DNA from 2 places in the Ruegeria sp. CL3 genome. Region 2 is predicted to be linked to the other one. Evidence: riboswitches for the same ligand, from Rfam matches in the RefSeq annotation. Region 2 holds a riboswitch; the other holds the start of a gene.
The links. Region 2 has a riboswitch for cobalamin ahead of ACR0NO_RS07725 (DUF4198 domain-containing protein). Riboswitches for the same ligand answer to the same signal wherever they lie in the genome.

Region 1: it holds a riboswitch for cobalamin, as region 2 does, so the genes downstream of both, nrdH (glutaredoxin-like protein NrdH) here and ACR0NO_RS07725 (DUF4198 domain-containing protein) in region 2, are expected to answer to the same signal.

The regions. Positions count from the first base shown of each region.
Region 1 covers NZ_JBQFPT010000002.1:188,171-195,318, forward strand. The annotation lists gene ACR0NO_RS03250 (hypothetical protein) at 438-890, opposite strand; gene ACR0NO_RS03255 (DEAD/DEAH box helicase) at 1,128-3,005, shown strand; cobalamin riboswitch at 3,094-3,285, shown strand; gene nrdH (glutaredoxin-like protein NrdH) at 3,371-3,592, shown strand; gene nrdI (class Ib ribonucleoside-diphosphate reductase assembly flavoprotein NrdI) at 3,608-4,021, shown strand; gene nrdE (class 1b ribonucleoside-diphosphate reductase subunit alpha) at 4,003-6,126, shown strand; gene nrdF (class 1b ribonucleoside-diphosphate reductase subunit beta) at 6,139-7,110, shown strand; gene ACR0NO_RS03280 (pyrophosphohydrolase domain-containing protein) at 7,110-7,148, shown strand, end outside.
Region 2 covers NZ_JBQFPT010000004.1:254,006-261,153, reverse strand. The annotation lists gene ACR0NO_RS07745 (energy-coupling factor ABC transporter ATP-binding protein) at 24-674, opposite strand; gene cbiQ (cobalt ECF transporter T component CbiQ) at 671-1,453, opposite strand; gene ACR0NO_RS07735 (cobalt ABC transporter permease) at 1,453-2,031, opposite strand; gene cbiM (cobalt transporter CbiM) at 2,028-2,639, opposite strand; gene ACR0NO_RS07725 (DUF4198 domain-containing protein) at 2,646-3,431, opposite strand; cobalamin riboswitch at 3,561-3,762, opposite strand; gene ACR0NO_RS07720 (FKBP-type peptidyl-prolyl cis-trans isomerase) at 4,012-4,440, shown strand; gene ACR0NO_RS07715 (hypothetical protein) at 4,453-4,632, opposite strand; gene ACR0NO_RS07710 (enoyl-ACP reductase FabI) at 4,692-5,483, opposite strand; gene fabB (beta-ketoacyl-ACP synthase I) at 5,489-6,718, opposite strand; gene fabA (bifunctional 3-hydroxydecanoyl-ACP dehydratase/trans-2-decenoyl-ACP isomerase) at 6,766-7,148, opposite strand, start outside.

The sequences.
Region 1 (7,148 bases), on a different contig from region 2:
TTGCACCCGGTAATGATCCTTAACCGACGCTTTAAAAACGCCGACCCTACTGACGTCAATCGCGTAGGCAGAGCAGATATGCTCGCAAGAGGTCGACTGGACAAATCCTCCCAACAGAATCTGCGGCATACTGCGGATAGGATGCCATTCTGAAATGGAGCTTGGACCGGACGGCGAATTTTTCACCGTGCGCGACTCCGCGCTGAAGGTTCGCGAGATCCGAATAACCCGGGCCGAGGAACACGGCGTGTAAACCCGGCATACACTAGATCCCGTCGCGAGCAGCGAAATCACCGTCCGGTCCGCCTCCTCCCTGTGGAGACGAGTTTTCCGATATTGAGAAGCGTTCCGACCCGGACGGTTTACCTACTATTCTGCCGCAGTCAAAATCGGGCGACAGTCTGTACCCCCTACAGTCCGACCGGGCCGGAAACGCTTCAGTTCACCTGACGTTCCAGAACGGTGCTGTAGGTTGTTCCAGTCCGCAGGCTACGGAAATCCGCATAAATTCGCCCATCTTCGTAGCGCGCGTCGATCAAGGCGTTCACGCCAATCGCCGGCTCGGCCGAGCTTTCGACAATCCCGATCTTTCCAGAGCCATCCTGGCTGATGGAACCGGTGGCCTCGTACATCGTCCAGTCATCCATGGCATTGCGTCGCCACATACTCGGACCCCAGAACGCATTGTCGTTCTGGACCTGAATTTCGAGCACCCATTCCGACTGGTTAAATCGCGGAGCATCGCCGGTAGCCGAATTCGACGGCGAAACCGTAGTCTGGCTGGCCGTCCAAATACCGCGCAGATCAGGCATGGTTTCGGCGGCAGCGGCAGTGCCAAGGGCTAGGCTCGTGGCCAGAGCGGCTGCTCCGGCAGTCATAAATCTGGTCATGGTCTCATTCTCCCTGAAATTGGGGCCATCTCTGGCTGTGTTCAAAAGATTGGGAGGAGTGCGGCGGGTTACAACTTTCCTGAAGGAACCTTCATAAAGCGTTCATGCAGTGTTTGATCGCACAGCTCGCTTTCCGCACTATACATTCGGCGCCTCACTCAGTAAGGAGTGCCCTTCGACGATCATCCGCGTGTTAGACGCTCTGAGGGTGACCGCAGCATCCCAACGAGCCGAGCCATGAAACAAACACTTCAAGACGCCCTTGATCGCAAAGGGTATGACACGCTGACCCCTGTCCAAACCGCCGTATCCGCGCCCGACTTAGAAGGTCGCGACATGTTGGTTTCGGCACAGACCGGGTCGGGGAAAACCATTGGCTTCGGCCTCGCCATCGCCCCGACCGTTTTGGGCGACGCGGATGTATTCGATGCGGCGGGCGCGCCTTTGGCGCTGGTCATCGCGCCGACGCGCGAATTGGCGATGCAGGTCAAACGCGAACTGGCATGGCTCTATGCGGATGCAGGGGCATTCATCGCGTCCTGTGTCGGCGGAATGGATATGCGAGACGAGCGGCGAGCGTTAGCGCGCGGCGCGCATATCGTGGTCGCAACGCCGGGCCGTCTGCGCGACCATGTCATGCGCGAGACAATTGACCTGACCGCTGTGCGCGCCGTGGTTCTGGATGAAGCCGACGAAATGCTCGATCTGGGCTTCCGCGAAGATCTTGAGTTCATTCTGGAACAGACCCCGTCCGAGCGTCAGACTCTGCTGTTTTCCGCCACGGTTCCCCGCGCCATCGCCTCCCTCGCCGCCCGCTACCAGCGCGATGCCGAGCGCGTCAGCACCGTCAGCGAGCGCACGCAACATGCCGATATCGAGTACCGCGCGATGAATGTGGCCCCGCGCGATGGTGAGAACGCAATCATCAACGTGCTGCGCTTTTACGAGGCCCCCAACGCCATCATCTTCTGCAACACCCGCGCCATGGTCAGCCGCCTGACGGCGCGGCTGTCGAATCGTGGATTCTCGGTCGTAGCCCTGTCCGGAGAGCTGACGCAAAGCGAACGTTCGAACGCGCTGCAAGCCATGCGCGACGGACGCGCTCGCGTTTGTGTTGCGACCGATGTGGCCGCACGCGGCATCGACCTGCCGAACCTTGATCTGGTGATCCACGCGGAACTGCCGAACAGCCATGAAACGCTGCTGCACCGCTCGGGCCGAACCGGACGCGCCGGGCGCAAAGGCGTCAGCGCGCTGATCGTGCCGCCCGCATCGTTCAAAAAGGCGCAACGCCTGTTGAAATTCGCCAAGCTGACTGCCGATTGGGGGTCTGCGCCCTCAGCCGATGAGGTTCAGGCGCAGGACATGCAGCGGATGTTCAGCTCGGATGATTGGACCGTGGATGTGACCGAGGGCGAAAGTGCTCTGATTGATGATCTGGTCTCGCGCTTTTCACCGCAGCAACTGGCGGCGGCCTATCTGCGTCAATACGGGCGCAAACACTCCGCCCCGGAGGAGCTAAGCGACACGCCGGATGCAGCACCAAAGCCGAACGTCCCCTTTGGCCCAAGCGTGTGGTTTTCGCTGTCGGAGGGGCACAACGAAAACGCCTCGCCGCGCTATCTGCTGCCCATGTTGTGCAAGGCGGGCAAGATCACCAAAGACGATATCGGCGCGATCCGCATTGCCGACACCGAAAGCTATATCGAGATTCGCGAAAGCAGTGTCGAAGGTTTCCTGAAGGCCATCGGCCCCGAGATGACCGTCGAAGGCACCAAGACCCTCGTGCAACTAGACGCGCCGCCCGCCTTTTCCGGTGGTGGCCGCAAAGGTCTCAAGCGCGACTTCAAGGGCAAGAAGCGCCCCGAACGTGCTGAACGTCCGGCCCGCGCGGCTGAGCCCCAGCCCGCAAAACCGCGCCGGAAATCGGCCGAGAAACCCAAACCCGAAACGCGGCCCAAACGGGATGAGGCCCCCTCGGGCGATCAGCACAAGAAGCCCGCGCGCCGTCCGAAAGGCCCGCCTCCGCCCAAAGGCAAGCCAAGCAGCAAGAAAAACCGCGCACGTGCGGCTGCGATGAAGGGTGGCAACGCAGTGCCCAAGCGGAAAAAGTAAACCGCCTTAGCGCCCGCGGCAGGTTGTGCAAGCGAAGAAATTTTTGTTCTTCGCTACACCATATATTGACAACACGCCACCACCAACCCCAATATGGTGTTGCTTCGGTTCTTTCGATTCCTGTTGAAAGCTAAGAGGGAAACCGGTGAAAAACCGGCGCTGCCCCCGCAACTGTAAGCGGATAGTTCGGCTGAATACGCCACTGAAAGCGAGCTTTTGGGAAGGCCAGTCCGAACATCAATCCGCGAGCCAGGAGACCTGCCGTAAGCAAAGAAAGAAAACCGCGAACGGAGGGTTCGGGGGCGTGTTCAGGGTTCATTTTGCCCGCAGCGTCCTCGGCATTCATTAAAAGGACAGAGGACGACATGAGCATTACCGTATATTCCAAACCCGCATGCGTACAATGCACCGCCACCACCCGCGCGCTGGATGCAAAAGGCATCACCTATGACGTCATCGATCTGACCCAGGACGACAGCGCCATGACCCATGTGACCGAGCTGGGCTATCGTCAGGCCCCTGTCGTTGTGGCAGGCAGTGATCACTGGTCGGGTTTCCGCCCGGACATGATCGCCCAACTGGCCTGACCCATGACCACGCCGATCCCGGCGCTGGTCTATTTCTCATCGAAATCCGGAAACACCCACCGCTTTGTCTCGCGGCTGGGCCTCACCTCTTTCCGCATTCCGAATGGAATGGACCCGCTGCCTGACCCCGGACACTCCTACGTGCTGATCAGCCCCACCTATGCCGATGGCGAAGGGCGCGGGGCGGTTCCGAAACAGGTGATCCGGTTTCTGAACGACCCGGACAGACGCGCCGGGATCGTTGGAGTGATCGGCACAGGAAACCGCAATTTCGGTGCGACCTACGCTTTGGCCGGTCGCATCATCGCCCAGAAATGCAACGTACCGCTGCTCTATACGTTTGAGCTGGCCGGAACAGAGACCGACATCGCCCGCGTCCGCGCCGGGCTGGAAAAACTAGGGAGAAACCTATGCTCGACAGCAGCGTAAACGAGCAGGACTACCACGCGTTGAACGCGATGCTGAACCTCTACGATGGTGAGGGGAAGATCCGGTTCGATGCCGATCGTATGGCCGCGCGGCAGTATTTCCTGCAGCACGTGAACCAGAACACCGTGTTCTTCCACTCGCTGGACGAAAAGCTCGGGTATCTGGTTTCCGAGGGCTACTACGAAGAGGCCGTTCTGGACCAGTATTCCAAGAACTTCATGCGGAAGATCTGGGATGCGGCCTATGCCAAGAAGTTCCGGTTCCCGACCTTTCTGGGCGCGTTCAAATATTACACCTCTTATACGCTGAAAACCCGTGACGGGCAGCGGTTCCTGGAACGTTATGAGGACCGCGTCGTCATGACCGCACTGGCGCTGGCACGCGGTGATGAGGCGCTGGCCCTGTCTTTCATGGAGGAAATCCTCGACGGTCGCTTCCAGCCCGCCACGCCCACCTTCCTGAACGCCGGGAAAGCCTCACGCGGGGAGTTGATCTCGTGCTTCCTGCTTCGGCTTGAGGACAATATGGAGAGCATCGGGCGCGGCATCAACTCGGCCCTGCAACTGTCCAAGCGCGGTGGTGGTGTGGCGCTGCTGCTGACCAATATCCGCGAGCACGGCGCACCGATCAAAGGGATCGAGAACCAGTCCTCGGGCGTGATCCCGGTGATGAAACTGCTAGAGGACAGCTTCTCTTACGCCAACCAGCTGGGTGCGCGGCAAGGCGCAGGTGCGGTGTATCTGAACGCACACCACCCGGACATCATGCGCTTTCTCGACACCAAGCGCGAAAACGCGGATGAGAAAATCCGTATCAAAACGCTGAGCCTTGGCGTGGTGATCCCTGACATCACTTTCGAGCTGGCGAAGAAAAACGCGGATATGTACCTGTTCTCGCCTCATGACGTAGAAAAGGTCTATGGCGTGCCGTTCTCGGAAATCTCGGTGACGGAGAAGTATCACGAGATGGTCGATGACAAGCGAATCCGCAAATCCAAGGTCAATGCGCGTGAGTTCTTCCAGACCGTTGCAGAGATTCAGTTCGAATCCGGTTACCCCTACGTGATGTTCGAAGACACGGTGAACCGGATGAACCCCATTGCGGGCCGGATCAACATGTCGAACCTGTGTTCCGAGATTTTGCAGGTCAATGAAGCGTCTGAGTTCAACGATGACCTCAGCTATTCCCATCTGGGCACGGATATCTCCTGCAACCTCGGCTCGCTGAACATTGCCAAGACGATGGATAGCAGCGATCTGGGTCGTACTGTCGGCGCTGCGATCCGCGCGCTGACGGCGGTGTCCGAGATGTCGGCAATCGACTCGGTCCCATCGGTGCGTCGGGGCAATGATGAGAGCCACGCAATTGGTCTGGGACAGATGAACCTGCACGGCTTCCTCGCCCGCGAGCACATCCACTATGGCTCGCCTGAGGGGGTCGAGTTCACATCCGTGTATTTCGCGGCCATAGCCTATCACGCGATCCGCACCTCCTGCGAACTGGCGCAGGAACGCAAGGCGTCGTTTAAGGGGTTCGAGACCTCCGACTACGCCTCGGGCACATTCTTCGACAAATATACCACCCGTGACTGGCTTCCCGAAAGCGATCGGGTGAAGGCTCTGTTCGACGGCGTGACCCTACCCACAAGCGACGACTGGGCAGAGTTGAAGGCCGATGTGATGAAACACGGCCTCTATAACCGCAACCTTCAGGCGGTGCCGCCCACCGGATCGATCAGCTATATCAACAACTCGACTTCTTCGATTCACCCCATCGTTTCGAAGATCGAAATCCGTAAAGAGGGCAAGATCGGTCGCGTCTACTATCCGGCGGCTTTCATGAACAATGACAACCTCGAATACTACCGCGATGCCTATGAGATCGGCCCCGAAGCGCTGATCGACACCTATGCGGCGGCGACCGAACACGTCGATCAAGGCCTGTCGCTGACCCTATTCTTCCCGGCTGAGGCGACGACACGCGACATTAACCGCGCGCAGATCTACGCGTGGAAGAAAGGCATCAAAACCATTTATTATGTGCGTCTGCGCCAGGAGGCCCTTGAAGGGACCGAGGTGCAGGGCTGCGTATCCTGCTCGCTGTAAGGGGCCACTGACATGAAAGACATGATCCAAACCAAGATCCCCCGCGCCATCAACTGGAACCGGCTGGAGGATGACAAGGACCTTGAGGTCTGGAACCGCCTGACGGTCAATTTCTGGCTTCCCGAAAAGGTGCCGCTGTCCAATGATATCCAAAGCTGGGCGACACTGACGGACCATGAAAAGCAGCTGACCATCCGCGTATTCACCGGCCTGACCCTGCTGGACACGATCCAGAACACGGTCGGTGCCCCTGCCCTGATGCCGGATGCCGTAACCCCGCACGAAGAGGCGGTGCTGACCAACATCGCCTTTATGGAGGCGGTACACGCGCGCAGCTATTCCTCGATCTTCTCGACGCTCTGTTCGACCAAAGAGATCGACGAGGCGTTCCGCTGGTCCGAAGAAAACCCGCATCTGCAGGCCAAGGCCGAGGCGATCCTGAACACATACGCTCCGGGCAATGACCCGCTGAAACGCAAGATCGCTTCGGTGTTTCTGGAAAGCTTCCTATTTTACTCCGGCTTCTACCTGCCGATGTACTGGTCCAGCCGCGCCAAGCTGACCAACACCGCCGACCTGATACGCCTAATCATTCGGGACGAAGCCGTTCATGGCTATTACATCGGCTATAAATTCCAGCGCGGCTACGAGAAGCTCTCTGAGGCCGAACAGCAGGAGTTGAAGGACTATGCCTTTGGCTTGATGTTCGAACTTTACGGGATCGAGAACCAATACACCGAGGAACTCTATGACGAGCTCGGCCTGACCGAGGACGTGAAGGTCTTCCTCCACTACAACGCTAACAAGGCGCTGCAAAACCTCGGGTTCGAGGCCCTTTTCCCGCCGGAAGTCTCCGAGGTGAACCCGGCGATTCTGGCCGCCCTCAGCCCGGATAGCGAGAACCACGACTTCTTCTCGGGCTCGGGCTCCTCCTATGTCATCGGCAAAGCAGTTGCGACCGAGGACGAGGATTGGGATTTCTGATGGCAAAGGACACTCTGACCATCGTTCGGGACTGGCAC
Region 2 (7,148 bases):
GGCGCGACCAAAAATAGGCTTTCTCACACGGCGACCAGCTTACCGTCTTGCAATTCCAGCCTGTCCGGAGCCAGCGCATCGCGAAATGCAGGAGAATGGCTAACCAGAAGGATAGCCTGAGGCAGCGACTGCAGGATTTCGAGCAACCGCGCCTCGTTCTTCGTGTCCAGCGCATTGGTCGGTTCATCCAGTAGCAGTGCATGCGGCTCCATCGCCAGAACCGTCGCCAGCGTGATCAGACGCTTTTCGCCGCCTGACAGCTTATGCGTGGTCCGATCCTTCAGGTGCATGAGGTCGAGATTACCGAGAACACGATCTACAATCTCCAAGGCCTCGTCGCGCGACTTGCCGAGGTTCAGTGGACCAAAAGCAATGTCCTCGGCCACTGTGGGGCAGAACAGCTGGTCGTCAGGGTCCTGAAAGACAAGCCCGATATGGCGGCGCACCTCGTGGAAATCGGCCTCGGCCTGTCGTGGTTTGCCGAAGACGGTCACCGTACCCGAAGATGGCCGCTGCAGCCCAAGTGTGATACGCAGAAGCGTAGATTTCCCGGACCCGTTCGGGCCGGTCAGAGACAGGCGTTGTCCGGCCTCCAGCTGCAGGTTTGCACCGTTCAGAACCGGTGCTTGTCCGGGATAGGCAAAGCAGATGTCGTCCAGCGCGATGAGTGTCATGCGAATTCCACTAGGATCAGGGCTAGACAGAGGGCTCCAAGCCCGGCACCAAAGACAATATCACGTCGGTTGATGCTATAGTCTTGCAGCAACAGCATCTTGCCCGAAAACCCCCGACATTTCATCGCGCCGAGGATACGTTCGGAGCGTTCGATGGCTCGGACCAGCATCATTCCAACCAGATAGCCAAAACTGCGGTAGGTGTGCCAGTTGGTGCCGGGGCGGAAACCTCGGACTTTCATCGCGGCGCGGAGGCGTTGGTACTCCTCATGCAGGACGTCGATGTATCTGATGGTGAACATCAGAAGATGCACCAGTGTTTCCGGGCAGCGCAGCCGGTGCAGGGCGTAGCCCAGTGTGACAGGCTCCATCGTGCCGACCAGAACCATCACGGTCAGGATCACGGCATTGGCGGTCAGCGCGATTTCCACGGCTTTCCAGAGCCCCTCCCAGCTGGCCGGAAATCCCCAGACGGTAAACATCGGGTCGCCGGGCATGGTGAAGGGCAGAAGGACCAGCATAAAGATGATGAAACTGTCCATCATCGCCATCCGCTTGAGCGTCTTGCGCCAAGGTAGTCGGGACAGCACCAGCAGAGACAGCGCGATCATCAGCGCCGCGGCAAGGGCGGGCAGGGAAGATAGGGCAACCACAACCACCGCAAAGGCAACAGACATGACGATGCGCACGCGCGGGTCAAGCGCTGCGATCAACCCTTGTTGGCCGACCGTGCCAGCCTCAGCCAGGGTCCGTTCCTGTGGTCCCAGTACGTGTGCCATCAGCCTGCCAGTTTCCTCCGCGCCGCAAGGTAGAAGCCCAGCCCAAACAGGCCAAAGATGTATCCGATGCCGCCTAGAATGGTCTGGAGGTCATTATGTTCGCGATAGGCCGCGATTTCCCGGCGCAGGGGGCGTATTTCGTCACGCACGGCTGCCGCAATGGCCTGACGTTCCTCATCGCTGAGGGAGGTCACTGTGACGCCCTCTGAGGCGGGAGTTGGTGTAGGCGGCGCTGACGGCGTGTTCTGAACGGCGACGCCCATGATCTTGGCGACGTCCTCGGCGGGCATGGTGACCTCGGCCACGTGACCGGCGCCAAGATCAGCAAAGAAAGTATGGGCGACGGCTGCGGTGGGCGTGTAGATAAAGAACCCGTCTGCATCGGTTGTGGCTCGACCCAGCTCGACCCCGTTTGGATCGGTCACGACAACCTCGGTATCGGTCGCCATGGTGCCGTTGGAGAAGCCAATTTCCCCTTCGATCGCATCGCCGGATGCAAAGACCCCGGCAATCACCTTGTGGGCCAGCGCGGGCAGAGGGGCTGCGCATAGGGCCAGGATGAGGGCAAGCTGTCTCATGTGGCGGGCCTTGTCAGAAACAATTCGGGTTTGACCTTTCGCGCCAGCAGGACGGCGAAACCTGTCAGGACGGCCTCGATGATCATCACGGGGATATGGGCAAAGAAGACCAGCCTGGCGGCGGGGAGGAATTCGTCCCCGGACAGGGCCAGTGAGATGCCCACCATGACGGTCGTGGCCGCAATGGCAAAGGCGCCGCCTATGCCGCCCCAGATCGCGCCATGAACAGGTGAACCACGCCCAATCAGAGGCCGGAACAGCAGCCCCGCCAGAACGGCCGGAAAAGCGATGTTAAGCGCGTTGATCCCCAGCACCGTCAGCCCGCCGAAGCCGAAGAAAACGGCTTGAAGGAGCAGGCCCACAAACAAGGCCGGGAAGGCAGCCCAGCCGAGCAGAAGCCCGGCTAGACCGTTGAGGATCAGATGCACCGACGACGGCCCGATCGGAACATGGATCAGCGAGGCCACGAAGAAACTGGCCGCCAGCACCCCTGCTGTGGGGATGCGGTCCAGATCCAGCGACCTGAGGCCCATTGCGACCCCACCAGCGGCGGCAACGGCTCCGCCGATGACGACCGGGTTGGACAGGGCTCCGTCGACGATGTGCATCGGGGGTTACTCCATGTCCCAGGCGCGGATCCAAATCACCGCGTCCTGGCTCAGCTCTTTGCCTTCATGTTCGGTTTCAGGACCAGCACCGAGGGCGGCAAAGCCCCAGTAACCAGCTTTCGGCACACCGAAGGAAAAATAGCCATTGGCGTCAGAAATTGCGACAACAGCACCACCCGGCATCGGCGAAACGGTAGGCTCGGACGAGGCTTGGCTGTCAAAGCTGGGCTTGGCGGCCATGTATTCGATCTCGATCTCAGCGCCGGCAACCGGTTCGCCATTTGCCAGAACCTGACCGGTGAAGGTCGAGCCTGCGATGATGTTGTAGGGCTTGTTCAGAGGCACGATCTCGGTCGCCAGACCCGCGGGGTTCATCCAGTCGGTCGGCAGTTCGTTGCGGTTCAGGAACGCCTTCGTGATCTGTTGGATATAGATATCCTCGGCCTCTTCGTAATAGGGCTGAGGCACCGTGACCATCACGTAGTCGCCCGAACGCTTGACCGGAACAGATCCCTGTAAGGCCGCGCCTTCGTTTTCGGGGCTCGAAAACCGGATGGGCTCCAGCGTGTCCAGCAGGTCGGTCTTTTCGCCATTGTGGATCACGTAGAATTCCTGCGGCTTTTCCAGATCCATGACATGGCCGTTTTCAAACGGGTGCCAGAAGATCAGCTTGACCGGCACGTCGCCCGGCGCCTCGATCAGCGTGTCGGTGGTGTATTCCAGCAGAAAATGTGCGTGCGCCATCGCTGGAATCGCCAGCGCAGCCGCAGCCGTGCAAAATAGTTTCTTCACAAGGTCTTTCCTTCGTCCTTCGTGCCAACCCCGGCACGCTTTCTTTTTTGACATCGGGGAGATCGGGACCACGTACCCAAAATGAGGGTATCGGCCCAATGCACACCCCGGCATCGGTGACACACCCCTTCCGAGGGTGCATGTCCGGCAGGTCTCCTGACTTGCGGGTCAAAGCATGGGGCTGGCCTTCCCGGGTGGAACCCAGTGGCGTGTCAGCCCTGCTCTCCGCCTACAGTTGCGGGGGCAGTTGCGGCATTGGGTGGATTTGAATTCCCCGCACCGCATTCCCTTTTCTCCGGGCGAACCCGGAACCGGACATGAGGACGCTGATGGCAGAGATTCCCATCACCGGTCAATCTCTATTTAAGACTGTAGCGATAACATCTTGTCGATAGGATCGGATGTTCCTGTTCTGCCCGCTTGGTATTGAAGGCGCGCGTGTAAGCGACGACAAGAGGGTGCGCATGCCTGCACCGCAATCTGGACATCAGAATCAGATGCATGCATCCTGCGCCGCGTCAGACTCCGGCGTAGCGCGCTTGTGTTCGGCGCCCAATTCCCCACAAGCCCCGGAGGCCCAATGTCCGAGATCAAACAAGGCGACACCGTTCGCATCCACTATACCGGCACGCTGCTGGACGAGACCGTCTTTGACAGCTCGGACGGGCGCGATCCGTTGGAGTTCGTTGTCGGTTCGGGCCAGATTATCCCGGGTCTCGATAGCGCGATGCCAGGATTGGCTGTCGGCGACAAGAAGCGGGTCGAGATTGCCTGTGTCGACGCCTATGGCCCGATCAACCCGGCGATGCGGCAGGATATCCCGCGTGAGGGTATTCCGGATGACATCCCACTAGAGCCGGGAACCCAGCTGCAGATGCAGACCCCGGACGGTCAGGCGCTGCCGGTAACGGTTGTCGAGGCGAACGAGGCCACGGTGACGCTGGACGCCAATCACCCGCTGGCCGGGCAGGATTTGATTTTCGATATCGAGGTTGTCTCGGTGAACTAAAAGCTTGGGGTTTTAGCCCCAAAGCCCGTCAAGCGCTGCGCGGACCTGCGGTTGCGTGAAGAATACGAACAACACCAGCAATGTGGTCAGCGTCAAAAGCAGAACACGGGCGCGGGGGCTTAGGAACCCCGTCTTCCGTTTTGTCTGGGTGCCACGCGCATTGCTGGCAAGAATCTGGTCGGTTTTGCTCATGCCCATATCCCTGACGCCGAAAGATGGTCAAATCTTGGCGGCGTCAGGGAAAGATATGGTCACATGAAATCCGGCTGTGGCATTCCAAGCACGTGGAAACCGCCATCCACCCGGATGATCTCACCCGAGGTGCAGGCCCCCGCGTCCGAGGTCAGGTAAACCGCTGTGCCGCCAACGGCCTCCAGCGTAGCGTTCGAGCGCATCGGCGCATTTTGGTCGCAGAACTTGTAGGTCTTGCGCGCTCCGCCAATTGCAGCCCCGGCCAGGGTTTTCATCGGACCGGGCGAGATTGCGTTCACGCGGATGCCCTCGGGGCCGAGGTCGTTGGCCAGATAGCGGGTCGCCGATTCCAGCGCGGCCTTGGCAACGCCCATGACGTTGTAGTTCGGAACCACACGATTCGAGCCCTGGTAGGTCAGCGTCAGCAGTGAGCCACCATTGTCCTTCATCAGCGGATAGGCGCGGCGGGCGACCTCGATGAACGAGTAGGCTGACACATCCATCGAGTGCTTGAAATTGGCCCTTGTTGTGTTCAGAAACCGGCCTGTCAGCTCGTTCTTGTCCGAATAGGCGATTGCGTGGACGACAAAGTCGATGGTGGGCCAGCGTTCGCCCAACTCGCCAAAAGCGCGGTCCAGCGAGGCGTCATCGGTGACATCTGCATCCACCATGAAATCGCTGCCAAGGCTTTCTGCCAATGGCTGCAGACGCTTTCCGAACGCATCGCCCTGATAGGTGAAGGCCAGTTCAGCCCCCGCTTCGTGCATAGCCTTCGAGATACCCCAGGCAATCGACCGGTCATTGGCGACACCCATGATCAGGCCGCGTTTCCCTTTTAGAACATCCGACATCTCGTTCACCCGTTATACTTTGACAGGATCATGGATCCGTTCGTGCCGCCAAAGCCGAAGCTGTTGGTCATGACCGAATCCAAACCTGCATTTTCAACCACTTGAGTTGCAATTTCACCGGGCTGGATGCCTTCGGCTAGTGTGTCGACATTGATCGACGGTGTTATGAAATCATTGTCCAGCATGAGCAGGCAGAATATCGCCTCAAGCGCGCCGGCCGCGCCTTGTGCGTGCCCGGTCATCGACTTGGTGGATGAGATGGGCGGCACGTTGCCTTCGCCGAAGATGCGACGCACGGCTTCAACTTCGCCCACATCTCCGACCGGGGTCGAGGTGCCGTGCGCGTTGATGTAACCAACTTTGCGGCCTTCGGGCAGAGTCGACAGAGCCAGACGCATCGCGCGCTCACCGCCTTCACCGGACGGGGCCACCATATCATGACCGTCCGAGGTTGCGGCATAGCCGGTCACCTCGGCGTAGATCTTGGCTCCGCGCGCCAGCGCATGGTCCAGATCCTCAAGCACGACAATGCCGCCGCCACCCGAGATCACGAAGCCGTCGCGGTCCTGATCGAACGCGCGCGAGGCTTTCTGCGGAGTGTCGTTATACTTCGACGACATCGCGCCCATCGCGTCGAACAGGCAAGACAGGGTCCAATCCAGCTCTTCTCCGCCGCCTGCGAACATTACGTCCTGCTTGCCCAGCATGATTTGTTCTGCCGCGTTGCCGATGCAATGCAGCGAGGTCGAGCAGGCCGAGGTGATCGAGTAGTTGATACCCTTGATCTTGTAGGCGGTGGCTAGGTTCGCGGAAATCGTGGAGCACATGCATTTCGGCACGGCAAAAGGCCCGATCCGCTTGGTGGCACCGTTCTTCAGCACCGTCTGATGCGCGGTCAGCATCGCGCTGGTGGACGGTCCGCCGGATCCGGCAACCAACCCGGTGCGCGGATTGACGACCTGTTCCTCGGTCAGCCCGGAATCGGCAATCGCCTGTCCCATCGCGATATGCGCGTAGGCCGCACCTGGCCCCATGAAGCGCAGGGTACGTTTGTCCACGTGCTCGGACACGTCGATCTTGAGCGACCCGGCGATCTGGCTGCGAAAGCCATGTTCGACCATCTGCTCATTGGCCTCGATGCCGGATTTACCTGCTTTGAGCGAGGCGAGAACCTCTTCGGCATTGTTCCCGATCGAGGAGACGATCCCCAAACCGGTGACGACGACGCGACGCATATGCGTTCTCCTGTGTTCCGTTCCTGTTGGCGTAATGTCCGCTGGCGTCAGCTTTCGGACAGTGCAACCTTCATATCTTTGACTTGGTAAATTACTTCACCATCCGCTTCGACACGGCCATCCGCGACCCCCATGGTCAGACGGCGTGTTTGTACGGCTTTGGTAAAATCAACATAATAGGTCAGCATCTTGCGGTCCGGACGCACCATGCCGGTCAGCTTGACTTCGCCCACGCCCAACGCATAGCCGCGCCCCTGCCAGCCGCGCCAGCCCAGGTTGAAGCCCGTCAGCTGCCATAGGCCATCCAGACCCAAGCAGCCCGGCATGATCGGGTTGCCGGGGAAATGGCAGTCAAAGAACCAAAGATCAGGCGTGATGTCGAATTCCGCGATAACATGGCCTTTGCCATGTGCGCCTCCGTCACCTGAAA